DNA from 2 places in the Neobacillus sp. PS2-9 genome. Region 1 is predicted to be linked to the other one. Evidence: predicted binding sites of a transcription regulator. Region 1 holds the regulator's gene; the other holds the start of a gene.
The links. Region 1 encodes Rex, which represses fermentation and respiration genes when NADH is low (regulators of the CRP and FNR family bind a similar motif). Its sites were predicted from a motif close to TTGTGAAATATTTCACAA; they were not measured.
Positions count from the first base shown of each region.

Region 2: RCG25_RS10460 (NarK family nitrate/nitrite MFS transporter) is a predicted target of Rex. The motif match lies at 3,502-3,519, and genes of this name have one in related genera.

Region 1 covers NZ_CP133269.1:4,961,648-4,969,912, forward strand. The annotation lists gene RCG25_RS24720 (cytoplasmic protein) at 1-247, opposite strand, end outside; gene RCG25_RS24725 (polymer-forming cytoskeletal protein) at 263-982, opposite strand; gene RCG25_RS24730 (YhbD family protein) at 995-1,618, opposite strand; gene RCG25_RS24735 (redox-sensing transcriptional repressor Rex) at 1,748-2,401, opposite strand; gene moaC (cyclic pyranopterin monophosphate synthase MoaC) at 2,436-2,933, opposite strand; gene RCG25_RS24745 (ABC-F family ATP-binding cassette domain-containing protein) at 3,102-5,021, shown strand; gene RCG25_RS24750 (sugar phosphate isomerase/epimerase family protein) at 5,528-6,496, opposite strand; gene RCG25_RS24755 (Gfo/Idh/MocA family protein) at 6,493-7,683, opposite strand; gene RCG25_RS24760 (ABC transporter permease) at 7,713-8,265, opposite strand, start outside.
Region 2 covers NZ_CP133269.1:2,077,901-2,086,165, forward strand. The annotation lists gene RCG25_RS10455 (3D domain-containing protein) at 123-950, shown strand; gene RCG25_RS10460 (NarK family nitrate/nitrite MFS transporter) at 2,108-3,409, opposite strand; gene RCG25_RS10465 (NarK/NasA family nitrate transporter) at 3,634-5,127, opposite strand; gene RCG25_RS10470 (potassium channel family protein) at 5,414-6,067, shown strand; gene sigX (RNA polymerase sigma factor SigX) at 6,166-6,717, shown strand; gene RCG25_RS10480 (acyl-CoA dehydrogenase family protein) at 6,862-7,983, shown strand; gene RCG25_RS10485 (putative bifunctional diguanylate cyclase/phosphodiesterase) at 8,028-8,265, opposite strand, start outside.

The DNA.
Region 1 (8,265 bases):
CCACGGTCATTGTGCCCATAACGAGTGCTTCCTCTGCCTCCATCGATCCTTTGACCTCTGCTTCACCCAAGATTTTAGCAGAGCGTGTTTTCACATTTTCGCACGCCTCACTTGTTCCATATACATGAAAGCTGGAGCAGTCGACGTTATTGACGATGGTTCCTTCTCCTCTTATGCTGATTTTTCTATATTGGCCGCCAGGATAACTCCCCGAACCATTTATGATCAGGTTACTGGTTTTCTCCATTTTCCTACCCCCCTATTACACTTTGATACTTTCTTTGACGACAGCATTTTTATGTTGTGAAAAATCTTCCCGGTACTCTACGACACCAATTTGGCAATTCCGGCCAATCTTTACCTGATTCCCCCGTACCACCTTGGCAATGGTATTCTCTAGTTCAATTTTGTCTCCTTCAATGAATTCCACTTCGAGCTGAGTGGAAAACAACGGTTTAATGAGACTTTCGAAAAAGGAACCTCTATGTTTCACCAAAATGGTTTCACCGCCGATTTCTTTTGCCTTACATGGGCCATGAAGTTGAATCGTAATTTGTTCGGCATTTAATAACCCGCCTATAGCAAATTGAGAATCTGCTTTAAAAATCTCTGCCTCACAATCTCCTTCTACCCTTAACACCCCATTAATTTTGATTTCCTCACTTTTGACTTTTCCACCAACAGACGCCTTGCCGGAAACCTTTAATTTTTTCACATATAGATTTTCGCCAATCTTTGCCGTTCCATCTATCGATAGTTGCTGGGATTCAATCGTTCCCTTGACCTTTGCTTTACCGTTTATTTTCGTCTGTTCACTTGTCACATTCCCATCCACGGTCCCGAAGCCATTACTTTCAAACTCCACGCAATCAACATCACTGTTAACCGTTCCGAATCCATTCAATATGACCTGGCGGAACGCCCCACCATTTGAAGCACCGAAACCATTGATGACTAAGTCTCCTCTTTCCTTCATATCCATGTATATTCTCCTTTATAATAATTTTGCTTTGATCTCTTCCATACACGACATCAGTGAGAGCTGCACAACCATTTTCGTCCCCAAATCCATATGCATCGCTTCTGCGTTAATGAGCAAGAGACACGATGACACCCCAAGTTTCCTTGTTATGACTAATTCACAGCTTTTTTGTTTGATTAAAGCAGCATGCTCCTTTAACACCTGAAGCAGCATCTTTCCTTCATCTTGATTAATCTCACCAGATTGCAGAAGCTTCTCAAGCACATATACTTCAAGCATCCTAGTAATCGTAAACGTAGGGCTTCCTTTTTCATTCTCAAGGTAAAAATTCATAACAGCAGATGAAACAATGTTACGTTTTACTAGCTCGTCTTTTCCTAGCTGCAAGTCAGAAATATTTGGTGAAAACATGTCTGCCAGTTCATCTAGTGATAAATTTTCTTTCATTGTTTGGATTTTATTGATTCTTTCTAGGATCTTCTCTTTTGGAAAAAAGGTCTCCTGCCCAGTAAAGGTTGATTTACGTATGAACCATTCTTCTGGAATAAGGTCCTTTCGCTTCCATCTATATAACTGTCCATAGGAAATTCTCGCAAATTCTAATAGGTCTTTTTTTGAGATTAACTCCTCACTCATGATAAAAACCCCTTTCTATTTATCAATGTAACATAACACTGTTACGCGTGTAAAGTTATAACTTACAAATTTTTGCAATAAAAACACCTCCTACGATTGAATCATCGTAAGAGGCCTTATTATCATGTTCTATTCCTCTACATCCACTGTTGGATAGTGCTTTAAAAAGTAAACCAATGATTGCAGTTCCACTGCCAGGTCAATATGGTGAACCCGAATCGACCCTGGTACATTTAACCGAGCAGGCGTAAAGTTTAGAATCCCTTTAACTTCCGCTTTTACCAGTCGGTCCGTTATCATTTGCGCAACAGGAGCTGGCACCGTTAAAATAGCCACCTGAATATCACTATTTTCTAATACCTTCTCCAAATCATCCATATGATGAACTGGAACTTCGCGAATCGTTGTACCCATTTTTTCCGGATCGACATCAAACGCGACCTCGATCTTCGTGTTGTTATTTTTTAAAAAGTTATAATTTAAAAAGGCAGTCCCCAAATTACCGACCCCAATTAACGCAACCTTTGTTAATTCATCCTGATCCAGCGTTTTCCGGAAAAAGGTTAACAAATAATTAACATTATAGCCATACCCCTTCTTACCTAATGCCCCAAAATAGGAAAAGTCACGGCGAATCGTTGCCGAGTCTACCTTTACCGCTTCACTTAACTCTGCAGATGAAACTCTTTGTTTGCCGGAAGTATGCAGGTTCTTTAAAAATCGATAATAGAGGGGCAGCCGTTTCGCTGTCGCCTGTGGTATTTTCATCGTTTCGTTACTCATATTCTCCCACACCCCATGAATGGTTTTTTAACTCTTATTTAACCTGTTCATTTCTTCTAAAATCACCGTTTTTACCGCCTGTTTTTTCCACTAAATAGGTTGGCCCAATAACCATCCCTTTATCGACTGCCTTGCACATATCATAAACGGTTAAAGCACAAGTAGATGCAGCTGTGAGCGCTTCCATTTCCACACCTGTATTCCCCTTTGTTTTCACCGCTGCCTCAATATGTAATTGAAAGTTCCCTGTTTGCTCCTCTTCCCATGCAAAAGAAATATTCACACCTGTCAGTGGGATGGGATGACACATAGGAATAATATCCCATGTTTTTTTTGCCGCCATCACGGCTGCAACTTGGGCAACAGCTAGTACATCGCCCTTCTTCATCTCATGATGGGTTATTTTGTAAAAAATCTCTTTACTTACAGTTATGCTAGAATGAGCAAGAGCAGTACGTGCTGTCTCAGGCTTATCGCTGACATCTACCATCTTTGCTCTGCCTTCTTCATTAAAATGCGTAAATTCGGCCATATAAAAAATCCTCCTACCAAAAAATAATACACTATTTTTCCTTTTATGTGTGTGAAACTTTGAACGAATCACTAGATTTTTTAAAAGAACAGCACCTAGAAGAGTCCGAGTTATTGCTGTCATTCCGCTTATACGGTACACTAGTCCTAAGTAATAGAGGTGAATAAAATGATTTTATTGCAAGTAAATCAATTACAAAAATATTATGGTGCTGACCTTATTTTATCGAATATAAAGCTAGAATTACAAACGAGAGACCGTGTGGCCCTAGTTGGCCGTAATGGTGCCGGAAAATCGACCTTATTAAAGATTATTGCCGGACATTTGTCTCATGATGGCGGCGAAATCATCAAACCAAAAGAAGTAACCATTGGGTACTTAGCTCAAAACACAGGATTAGAATCCAAATTGACCATTTGGGACGAAATGTTAACCGTATTTGAACCCCTTCAAATCATGGAAAAATCGCTCCGCAAACTGGAAGAGCAAATGGCCGAGCCTTCTGTGTTTGAAGACCCAAGCAAGTACGAACGGGTGCTGAAAGAATATGATACCCTCCAGGTACAATTCAAGGAACAGGGCGGATACCAGTTTGAAGCTGACATTCGCTCGGTTCTACACGGTTTAAATTTCCAGGATCATTCTCTCATGATTGCTAGTTTAAGCGGTGGTCAAAAAACCCGCCTTGCTTTGGGGAAATTACTGCTAACAAAACCTGATATTTTAATATTGGACGAGCCTACCAACCATCTGGATATTGATACCCTTTCATGGCTGGAGCAATATTTGCAGGGGTATGATGGCGCGATCTTAATCGTCTCTCATGACCGCTACTTCTTAGATAAAGTCGTGAATCAGGTCTATGAAGTATCCCGCAAGCAAATCCAACGTTTTCCGGGTAACTATAGTTCTTACCTTGAACAAAAAGCGGCCAATTATGAGCGCAATTTGAAGGTTTATGAAAAACAACAGCAAGAGGTCGCTAATTTACAGGATTTTATCCAACGGAATCTAGCGAGAGCGTCCACCACCAAACAAGCGCAAAGCCGCCGGAAAAAGCTTGAGAAAATGGACATAATGGACCGACCTCTTGGTGATGAAAAGTCTGCCACTTTCGCTTTTGAAATTGAAAGACAAACCGGGAATGATGTATTAACTGTCGATTCTCTTGCTGTGGGCTACAGTGGTGAGAAGGTATCTGAGGCGATCTCGTTCCGGGCCTTTAAGGGAGAAAGCATTGCTCTTGTGGGTCCAAATGGAATTGGTAAGTCTACGCTTTTAAAAACGATTATTAAGAAGCTCCCTGCCCTTGCCGGAACTATCCATTATGGAACAAACCTTTCCATTGGCTATTACGATCAGGAACAGGCGGAATTAACCTCTAATAAGCGTGTATTAAATGAGCTTTGGGATGATTATCCACTGAAAAATGAAAAAGAAATCCGAACCGTTCTTGGAAACTTCTTATTCTCTGGTGATGATGTGTTAAAAATAGTCTCCACTCTTAGCGGCGGGGAGAAAGCTCGATTAGCACTTGCGAAGCTGATGCTAGAAAAGGCCAATGTTCTCATTCTTGACGAGCCTACGAACCACCTGGACCTTGATAGTAAGGAAGTCCTTGAGAATGCACTAATTGATTATCCCGGAACCATTTTGTTTGTGTCCCATGACCGGTATTTTATAAACCGGATTGCCACTAAGGTATTGGAATTAAGCAGACATGGCAGCATGGAGTACCTTGGGGATTATGATTATTATCTTGAAAAGAAGCTCGAGCAGGAAGAATTGGCTGCATTAGCACTAGCTGAATCGTCTAAAAAGGCTGCTCAGCAAGAAGCTTTCGAGAAGAACTCTTATCAACAGGATAAAGAAAGCAAAAAGCTGGAGCGCCAGCGCAAAAGGAAATTAGAAGAAATCGAGTTACGGATTGAAGAGCTTGAGGAACAGATTCAGGAGTGCGAACAGCAGTTATGTAACCCAGAGGTTTTTCAAAATCACGAAAAAGTGTTAGAAATTAACATAAAAAGCGAAAAAGCGAAGGCAGAGCTTGAGCACTTGATGGAAGAGTGGGCTGAGCTGGCAGATTAATAGGAAAAACCGGGCGGATGCGCCCGGTTTTTTTGCTATAGTTATGTCTGTCTATGTACTGGGGGAGTTTTTTCTACACACTTTTGTTGTTTTTCTACACAAATCAGCGATATTTCTACACACTTTCCGATTATTTCTACACATTTTTCAATTTTTTCTACACACTTTCATCATTTATCTACAAATTTTAATAAAACCGCCCTTTTTCCACAGCCTTATCTACATTTCAAAGCTTACTATTTCAGTTACTCCACACACTTTTCCACATTATCCACAGTAAATACTGTTTTTATCCACATTATCCACATTATCACATGCACTTATCCACATTTTTTCATGATGAGACTTTTTTAGAAAATAATTATCCACAAAAACACTCGTTTTTAAATGCAAAGTAATTACACTGCAAAAAAAAGATTTCTTATCTGGGAAGTCTTTTTATCCACAACTAATTGCAAATTGGCTCTTTTGTTTACATTCTATTTCAATAAACCCATTAAAAAGTTTTATGCCCACCACATATCGACGTTCTTCTCTTTAAAAAGGGAACCTTTTAGCAGAGTGATGGCTTTACCTAAACCTTCATCAATGGATGCTAACATGTCTTCGTGTTCAATCGATAGGACATAATCATATCCAACCGCACGAAGTATACTGACAATGTCTTTCCAAACCTTTTCTTCCTGACCATAACCAACCGAACGAAACGACCAGGAGCGATTGACGATTTCACTATAGTGCTTTGTATCTAAAACACCATTTTTTCGGATATTGGAATCGTCTAAATAGGTGTCCTTTGCATGGAAGTGGAAAATCGCTTTCTCTCGACCTAAAGTTTTAATAGCTTCAACAGGATCAATTCCTTGCCAGATTATGTGGCTCGGATCAAAGTTTGCTCCAATATTATTACCTGCATGCTCTCTAATCTTCAAAAGAGTTTCCGGGTTGTATACGACAAATCCTGGATGCATTTCAAAAGCTACCTTTATTCCATGCTCTTTCGCAAATTGCGCTTCTTCCTTCCAATAAGGAATAACTTGTTCATTCCATTGCCAGTTCAAAATTTCCAAAAAATCCGGCGGCCAAGCGCAGGTCACCCAATTTGGGTATTTCGCACCAGGATGATCACCTGGACACCCCGAAAACGTATTGACAACCGGTACTTCTAATTGTTCAGCAAGCAACACCGTTTTACGCCATACATCATGTGCTTTTTGAGCAATGGTTTGATCGGGATGGAGTGGATTCCCATGACAGCTTAGAGCACTAACCATCAACCCTCTGCTTTCCACTGCCTTTTTAAACGCCTTTATTTTTTCCTGTTCATCTAGTAATACATCTGGATTACAATGATGATTCCCAGGATAATTTCCCGTACCTAATTCAATCGCTTCAATCCCTAGCTCACACATCTTATCCAACATCGCATCAAAAGACAAGCCCTGATAAGGAACAGTAAAGAGACCTAATTTCACTGTTGCACCCCCTGTTCCACTTGCACCATTGTCCATTTTTGATGCTCATGACTTTCTAAGATTGCATCCGTAATAAGCATTGATAGATGACCATCTTCAAAGGTTGCAAATGTAGGTCGATCGGTCGATAAATTTTTTCCATCACGAATAAAAGAATAGAAATGTAACATCATATTTTTCAATGCATCTGGCCAGCCTTCGTTATGCCCTCCAGGATGGTGAATAGCTGAATTCACGTCTGGATTGAACAATCCAGGATCTGCAAGTAACACTCCATTCGGACTATTTCGATTACCAATCCAAATTTTTTCAGGTTCTTCTTGGTTCCAAAATGCAGAACCAAGGCTACCATTAATTTCAAAACTTAACCGATTTTTCCGTCCAGCGCTTACCTGTGAAACAGTAAATACACCACGTGTTCCATCATCAAATCGAACGAGAACAGATGCAAGATCTTCTGTATTTACGGGAACATCTTCAAATTGCTGTTCCTGAGCTTCCCTAGTTCCAGCGTTCACTCCAAACGTAGCAGCATTCTGTTTTGGCCTTTTTCGGGTCGGATGGACCGTGCCCAAATCTGCAAATACCTCAGCAATCTTCTTTCCTGTTACATATTGAACCGTATCACACCAGTGGGAACCAATATCTGCCACTGCACGTGATTTTCCGCCAACTTCAGGTGCTAAACGCCAATTGTAATCTGTTTCATATAAAAGCCAATCTTGAAGATAACTGCCATGAACAAGGTTTATTTTTCCTAACTCCTCATTTCGAACCATGGATTCTAGTTGGCGGACTGATGGGAATTGTCTATAGTTAAAATTAACACCATGAACCACTTGATGTTCTCGTGCCAATGCTAACAATTCAGCCGATTGTTGGCTAGAAACGGCAAGCGGTTTTTCCGAAAGCACATGCTTACCCGCTAAAATGATCTCTTTATTAATTTGAAAATGAAGGTGATTCGGTGTACAATTGTGTACCACCTGAATTTCTTCATCCTGCAGCATGTCCTTGTAATCACCATATGCCTTAGGAATACCAAGCTCAGCTGCTTTTTTTTCAGCAGCCTCCTGATTTGACTCTGCTAGACCAATCACTTCTACAAACCCTAGTCGTCTCACTGCCTCTATATGTGTTGGTCCAATAAAACCTGTCCCGATTATTCCCACCTTTATTTTTTCCATTTTGATATTCTCCTCCCCTGAATGATGAATTATTTAGAAACGGCTTTTTTCCCGAAGGCAACAGCAAGAATGATAATCAAACCTTTAATAATCATTTGTTGACTGACATCAAGCCCCATAATAATTAGGCCGTTATTAATCGTTCCAATCATAAGGGAACCAATAACAGTTCCAATAACTGTTCCCACTCCGCCAAAAAGACTAGTTCCGCCAAGAATGACAGCCGCGATAACTGATAACTCATCCCCTTCACCGAAGGTAAATCTTCCTGCATGCATCCGCCCAGCATATAAAATTCCAGCGAATCCAGCCATTAAACCCGTTCCTAAAAAGACCATTAGTTTAATTTTTGCTGTCTTTACTCCAGAAAATTTAGCTGCATTTTCATTTCCACCTGTTGCTAAGGTCTGTCTTCCAAATGCTGTTTTTCGTAAAAGAACATGCCCTACGATTGTTACTAGGAGCGTCCAAATTAATAGAATGGGCACAGTGCCAATATCTCCAGAACCGAATAAGAAGTTAAAATTAACATCTACAATTGGGACCGGTGCGGTATTTGTAACCCACATCGCCGCACCCTTT
Region 2 (8,265 bases), 2.3 Mb from region 1:
AATGTTATTGTAATATAACTGCCATTCTTGTAAACGAATTAACATGCCCTTGTTCTTTGTATCAAAAAATTTCATGTTAAGATGATTAAAGTTAGCTGCGAAAGAACATGGGAGGTAAAAAAATGATAAATAAAATTAGAACTTTCATTGCAGTTGTTGCACTCTCAGGAACTGTAGGTGCTAATGTACAAGCGGCAGAGTTAACTGTACAAGATGGAGATACCTTGTGGGATCTTTCTCGAGCACATAATACATCTGTAGAAAACATTCAAAAGTGGAATCACCTTTCCACTGACCTTATTCATCCTGGAGATGTATTAAAGATTGCAACTGAAAAGCAATACACAGTGGTGAAGGATGATACACTTTGGGATATTGCAAAGGAATATCAAGTATCGGTTGCAATGATTAAAGAATGGAATAAATTAAATACTGATCTGATTCATCCAGGGTTACAATTAGTGATCTATGATGAAATAAATAACTTTTCTTCTGGGAAGATGGTTGAACCAGCAAAAGCTCCAGTAGTCTCAAAAGCCCCGGAGGTTTCTACTAAGGAATCAATTACTCCAAAGAGCGAGGAGACAAAAGTGGAGACCGCTTCAACAAGTGTTGCTAGTAAACCTGTAGTTCCAGTAACAACTAAAGCCGAGGAAACTTCAAAGGAAATTACCGTTAAGGCTACTGCATATACTGCATCGTGTGAAGGGTGCAGCGGAACTACTGCAACAGGACTCGATTTAAATGCTAACCCTGGTGCCAAGGTAATTGCAGTTGACCCATCTGTCATTCCACTAGGAAGTAAAGTTCTGGTTGAGGGATATGGTGAAGCAATCGCATCAGATACAGGTGGAGCAATCAAAGGGAACCGAATTGACGTTTTTATCCCTTCAGAAGAAAAAGCACTTGAATGGGGTAGGAAGGAAATAAAAGTTAAAATATTAGATTAAAACAAAAAACTGCCGAATTTGGCAGTTTTTTTATTGATAAGCAAGTATAAACATTTTCACCTCCACGTTCCTTGATACTGTGGTATATTATGCCTCAACCCAATAGAAAGAAGTCCGACCGGTAAATAGAAGAAAGTTCTAATGTCCAAGGTAAGGGAAAAAGCTCACGAATGGTAAATAGAAGAAGGTTCTAATGCCCGAGGTAAAGGAAAAAGCTCACGAATGGTAAATAGAAGAAGGTTCTAATGCCCGAGGTAAGGGAAAAAGCTTACGATCGGTAAATAGAAGAAGTTTCTTGACCTAATGGATGATGGGGAACAATGGCTCCACCAATATTTTTATGCGAAAAATGTGGTGGGCAAATGTATCTAGGATATTATGAGGGATTCCATGGCATAAAATACAGATTGTCGGATATTCTCTAACAAAAAAAGTACCGGGCGGTTTTGCTAACGGGTTCGGATACTTGTCAAATTTTATAAAAATGCATTTAAAAATGTGCTCCTATTTGTTATACATTTTGTCCTGCTAAATGCAGGGCTTTTTGTTATGTAAAAACATTACAAAGTGCTGTTAAACCTAATGTTTAGAGCATTTTAAGGTCAAGGCTCGGTTACAACTGGATGTGGATTTCTTCTGAAAAATAAACGGAAAAATTCCGTTTATCTTGGGAAATACCCATATTTCCTTAAAAATAAAGGGAGTTTTTCCGGTTATATGATCAAAATCTTTGGATTTTGTCTTATTTAGAGCAGTTAACCGGAATATCTCCGCTTATATCTGCTTCTTACTCTTCTTCTTTATACATTAACCGGAAATTCTCCGCCTATGAATTCTCATACCTACACGAAAATCAAAAATGAATAATAACAGAGCCAAGACCAAAGAAAAAGCGTGGTTTTTTAATAAAAAAAAGCATTTTGCAGTCTTAAATGTAAGGTAACAGAAGTCTCTGTAATCTTACATTTTGATATACAAATTGGACTACAGTTTCACGCCTGTTTTTGTGATTTTCAGCGTTATATCAATAAAAAATGACCATCAAATTCACATACAAATTAATGGTCATTTTCATATACATTTTTAAGTTTTGTGATAGGTAAAAGAACCCGTTACGGTTTTGCCCGGTTTTTTTTATTGTAAAAAAACAAGCCGGATTAGCCGGCTTGTTTTACAAGTGTTTTGGCTGTGACTGTTTTTCTTTGGTAGAAGAACCAGTTCAAACCAAATGCGACAACATAGAATCCAATAAAGAAATAGAACGCAGTAACAGGTGTTCCAGTCGCCTTAACAGACCATCCAAATAACTTAGGAATAAAGAATGAACCATATGCTGCAAATGCTGCAGAAAAACCGATTACAGGTGCTGCCTCTTTTGGAATAAAGATGGTTGGAATCATTTGAAACGTTGAGCCTGAGCCGATTCCAGTTGCAAGGAAAAGAACTAGGAAAGCAATTAAGAATCCAGCAAATTGCTTGTCATTTAAGAAGTAAATAACACCTGCTGCACCAATTCCCATTATAACTAAGACATAAGCCGTTACTTTCGCGCCGCCAATTTTGTCAGCCATCCAGCCTCCCACAGGTCGTGCTGCAGCTGCCACTAATGCCCCAAGGAAGGCAAGTGAAATGTGTTCAGGAAATTGAGACTTTAATAAAAGTGGGAATGCAGCTGAGTAACCAATAAATGAACCAAAGGTAGCTACATAAAGTGCTGTCATAATCCATGTGTGTTTCCGTTTTACAACCACAAATTGATCAGCAACAGATTGCTTTGCTCCTGGAACGTTATCCATTTTAAAGATTGCTAAAAGTGTCATAATGACAATGGGAATGACCCAGATAAACGCTGCGTTTTGTAACCATACTTCTTGACCATTTGCTAAAACTTGTTTATCGCCAACCAATGCAAAAGTTCCTGATGTAATAATTAATGGTGTGACAAACTGTACGACAGATACACCCATATTTCCTAAGCCGCCATTAATTCCAAGTGCTGTTCCTTTTTCCTTTTTTGGAAAGAAGAAACTTATGTTTGCCGAAGATGATGAAAAACTTCCTCCACCTAGACCACAAAGGGCTGCTAGGAGAAGCATGATTGAAAATGGTGTATCAGGATTTTGGACTGCAAAACCTATTCCGATTGCTGGGATGGCTAAGATTGCTGTTGAAATCACTGTCCAATTTTTACCACCAAAAGACCCAACTGCAAATGTATATACAAAGCGGAGTGTCGCACCAACAAGACCTGGTATAGCAGCAAGTGTGAATAATTGTTCGTCTGTAAAATGGAAGCCAATATCATTAAGTCTGACGGCTACAACTGACCATATTTGCCATACAATAAATGCAAGCATCAAAGACGGGACGGAGATCCATAAATTTCTTTTAGCGTGTTTTCTTCCTTCTGCATTCCAGAACGTTTCATCTTCTGGATTCCAATAATTAATTCGAGCCATGATTTTTTCCTCCTATATGTGCAATCTAATTCATTCACAAATATCAAGTTGTTCCTTGTGTTATTACTATAAGACACATGGTAACATGATTTTTGTGACGTTCGTCACAAAAATAGTGAAGGAACTGTGAACTCAGCACGTTTGACAAAAAGTTGTAAAATTTATCGCCCAAAACAAAAGAGACCTTCATCTATGAAGCTCTCTGTTTACCACATATAGTTACGTTAAGATTCTTTTTCTTCATTGAACATTCCAACGTAATTTTTTGTATCCCCTACATCATCTTTAATTGCAGTAATAGTTAACCATTCTTTATAAATCTCATTATTTTTGCGTTTATTCCAAATATACCCTTCCCAAAAACCTTCTGTTTTTAAACGATTCCACATTTGCTTATAAAATTCATTGTCATGTTCGCCAGATTGAAGGACACTAGGTGTTTTCCCAACCACTTCGTCCTCACTAAAACCTGTAATTCTTGTAAAAGCCGGATTTACGCTCTGAATTATTCCATTTAAATCTGTAACGCAAATACCGTCAACAGCATGGTTTACGATTTTAGCAGAAATATCTAGTTTATCCTGATAGTATAGCCAAACAACAATGACTAAACTTGCAAGTGAAAACTCGGAAAGGGACATAAATCCAATTGCGTAATGACCAGTCCAATCAAATAGAATAGTCAGAATGATTGGAGGGAAGAAACCACCTAATCCTCCCATTGCTGCAACAATTCCATTTACTATGCCAGCCTGCTTTGAAAAATAAAATGGTACAAGCTTAAAAATCGCACCATTACCAATGCCGGCGAAAAAAGCAACTAACAAACACCCAAAGGAATAAATAGGTAAGGATGGGGTAAATGAGAGTAGAAAGCCTGCAAAGGTTAAACTGAAAAAAACCGCCATTAGGATTAGAAAAGGATTAATTTTATCTCCTAGCCATCCGCCTACTGGTCTGAAAAATGTTGCAAGTGCTATAAAACCAGCTGTACGTAAACCAGCATCAACTTTATCTAGTTCAAAATGATTGACTAAGAAGGACGGTAAGTAGATAGTGAACGCCACGAAAGAACCAAACGTAATAAAATAAAATAAACTTAAAAACCAAAGTTTAGGATTTTTATAAACTTCTTTCACTTGTTCAGATAAAGAATTGTTTACTTTCTTTTCTTTCCTATCTCCAAATAAGAAATTGACTATTGTAAAGATTAACATGATAACTAAAAAAATCTTTACGGTATTTCTCCATCCATACATGTTGGCTAGAACGGGTGCTGAAAAGGAGGTAATAGCTGTGCCAATGTTTCCTGCTCCATAAATTCCATTTATGAAACCATGCTTAGCTTTTTCATAATATTTAGGAAGAGAAGTAACACCAATGGAAAAAACTGCTCCACCGATCCCAAGCATAAAACCACCAAGTATTAACATGAATAATGAATTTGCGTAACTAATAATTGCAATAGGAATCAGTAAAATGATAAAGCTAATTGTGAATAGTATGCGTGCTCCATAGCGATTAGTCCAATAACCTATTGGAACCCTAAGGAGTGACCCGAGTATAACCGGTACCGCTGTTGCCCAAGCGATTTCTGTGGATGAGAGCGGTATATCTGCCTTTATATAAGGCATAAGCGAAGATATGAGCACCCAAACCATAAATCCTGCGACAAGACTTCCCGTTTGAATAAAAAGTTGTTTTGTTCCTTGATTCATATTTATCCCCCTTAACTCCCATGTGTATTATTATTGCCAAAACATACTGTCTTACTTACATACTCTTCAGTTATGGAAAAATTTTCTTCAGTATTATAGAACACTTTTTAAAATAATACAGTGAGGTATGACACATAATGTGCATTTGATAAATAAAATTTATTTTATCATTTTTAGTGTATCCTGTGAAAAAAGAGCTAAATATTTTATTCCTCCAAGGGTAAAAGTAGTATAAATAACCCATCTTCTTAATGTTCTTAGGTTGGGTTCAAGGAGGGACTTGAAAATGGCTAATCAATACGCGGTTATTGGTCTAGGTAGATTTGGTATCAGTATTGCTCAAAAGTTATTTGAATCTGGACAAGAAGTGTTAGGTGTGGATGTAAATGAGGAACGAGTGGAAGATTCGCATTCTTTTGTTACGCATGCTGTTATTGCGGACTCAACAGATGCAGAAGCATTAAAATCTATCGGTATACGAAATTTTGATACCGTCGTTGTGGCTATAGGAAACGATATACAAGCAAGCATTCTCACTGTTTTACTTTTAAAGGAACTGGGAGTGAAAAGGGTAATTGCTAAAGCCTTAAATAAGCTTCATGGACAGGTTTTAGATAAGGTAGGGGCCGATTGGGTTGTATTTCCTGAGAGGGATATGGGGATGCGAGTTGCCCACCAGTTACTTTCACCCAAAGTGCTAAATTTCATTGAAATTTCTAAAAACTATAGTGTGGAAGAAGTGAAAATACCTGAATACATGATTGAAAAAACATTAAGAGAGCTTGACTTAAGGGCTAGGTTTAATTTAAGTGTAATAGCTATCAGACATGAAGATGAGATTAATATATCACCATCACCAGATAAAATCATAAATCATGGCGATGTATTAGTAGTAATAGGAGAAAACCGTGACTTAGAAAAATTTGCAAATCTAGAATGATCTTTTTTTAAAAAACATTGATAAATAATAAAATTATCCCTGGAGTGTAACTTTTAATGGCCAAATTTCGCCTTATCCATTGAAAGGGGGCGAATCTTTTGCCAGGTCAATTTGAGGAGCTCTATGAAAAATATCATCAGGACCTATTTTCTTTTCTATATTATTTAGTTAATAGCCGTGAGCAAGCTGAAGACCTTATACAGGAAGTATATATACGAATATTTAAATCATATGGGACTTTCCAAGGCAAGAGCAGTGAAAAAACTTGGCTATTCTCTATTGCCCGGCATGTTGCCATTGATTCCTTTCGCAAGAATTTAGGCTGGAAAAAAAGAATTATTAGTACGTTTGATTGGGATAAAAATGAATTTAAAGATTTATCACCATTACCTGAAGAAATTTCCCTTCAAAATGAACAAATCCATATCCTTTATTCTTGTTTAGATAAATGTTCTATTGATTATCGATTGGTATTAATTTTAAGATATATTCATTCAATGTCCATTAGTGAAACTGCTGTAGCACTCGAATGGTCAGAGAGCAAAGTGAAGACCACTCAACATCGTGCATTAAAAAAGATAAAAAAACTAATGGAGGAAGTAATGATAGAGGAAAAAGAATTATGTGACAAACATATATATATTTCCTAAAAAAAGCATTCACTAGATTGCTTTTTTATTTTTTTGTAGCTTTCAAACAGCCTAACGAGAATTTTATGGTAATGTAAATATTAATATATACTTTTTAAAATAGATTTGGGAGGGAATGACGTGGACTTTCGAGCGGTTGAGACCATGGAAAAGCGATTGGAGCTCATGAGAAATCTTTCGAAAAATTTTCTAACAAGGGCGCATCAGGTGGATGTAGAAGGAAGTTTTCCATTTGAAAACATTCAGGAATTAAAAGATGTGGGCTACACAACTCTAACAATTCCAACTAAATATGAAGGAAAGGAAATATCTCTTTATGAATTTATTCGCTTACAGGAAATAATAGCAGAGGGTGACGGTGCCACAGCACTTTCCATCGGATGGCACATGGGGATTATATTTAATCTACATGAAAAGAACTCATGGAACGAGAGCATGTTTAAATATCTTTGTGAACGTGTAAAAAGTGGTGCTTTAATAAATAGCGCTGCAACTGAACCAAATACAGGGAGTCCGACTCGAGGTGGTAAACCAGAAACTAGGGCAGTAAAAAGAGATCAAAACTGGGTCATTAATGGAAGAAAAACTTTTACCACCATGTCGCCTGTTCTTGATTATTTTATAGTTTCTGCTACCATAAATGATTCCGATGACATAGGAAATTTTCTAATCCCCCGAGGTACAAAAGGAGTAAGTATTGATGAAACGTGGGACAGTATTTCCCTTAGGGGAACAGGAAGTCATGATTTAATTCTTGAAGATGTAATTGTACCAAAAGAGTTTCTTGTGGAAACATTGGTCATGGAAGGGAAGAGGGCAAACGGGTGGCTGCTCCATATCCCTGCCTGTTACCTTGGCATCGCCAAAGCAGCCAAGCGTTATGCGATTGAATTTGCAAAAAATTATACCCCAAATAGTATCACTGGAGCAATTATAGAATTACCAAACATACAACAAAAAATAGGTGAAATAGAATTAAAGTTGATGCAAGCAGAATATTTTCTATATGGAGTAGCTAAACAATGGGATCTTTCAAATGAAGCGGAAAGGAGCAAGTTAGGTCCAGCATTAGGAGCTGCCAAATTAACTGTTACTAATACAGCTATTTCAGTGGTTGATTTAGCTATGAGAATAGTCGGTGCAAGAAGCTTGTCAATCAGTAATCCGTTACAAAGGTATTACCGTGATGTTAGAGCAGGACTTCATAATCCGCCTATGGACGATGCAACAATTCAATTACTAGCAAAATACAGTACTGTCGATTAGTAATAAAACCAGCCGTTCTTCCAGCGGCTGGTTATTATACAAGTCTAGGATACATATTCAATGGCACTAACTTTTTTCTTGTTTTCTTCAAATAGTCTATATAAATCCTTCATCGGTAGTGGCGCAGAGAATAAATATCCTTGTGCATAACCACAATCGAAGGATTTTAATAACTCTAATTGTTCTTCTGTCTCAACACCCTCTGCGATTACATTAAAACCGAAGCTTTTTGCAAGAGAGATGACACTTTCCACTAATGCCCTGTCTTTTGTGTTATTTAAC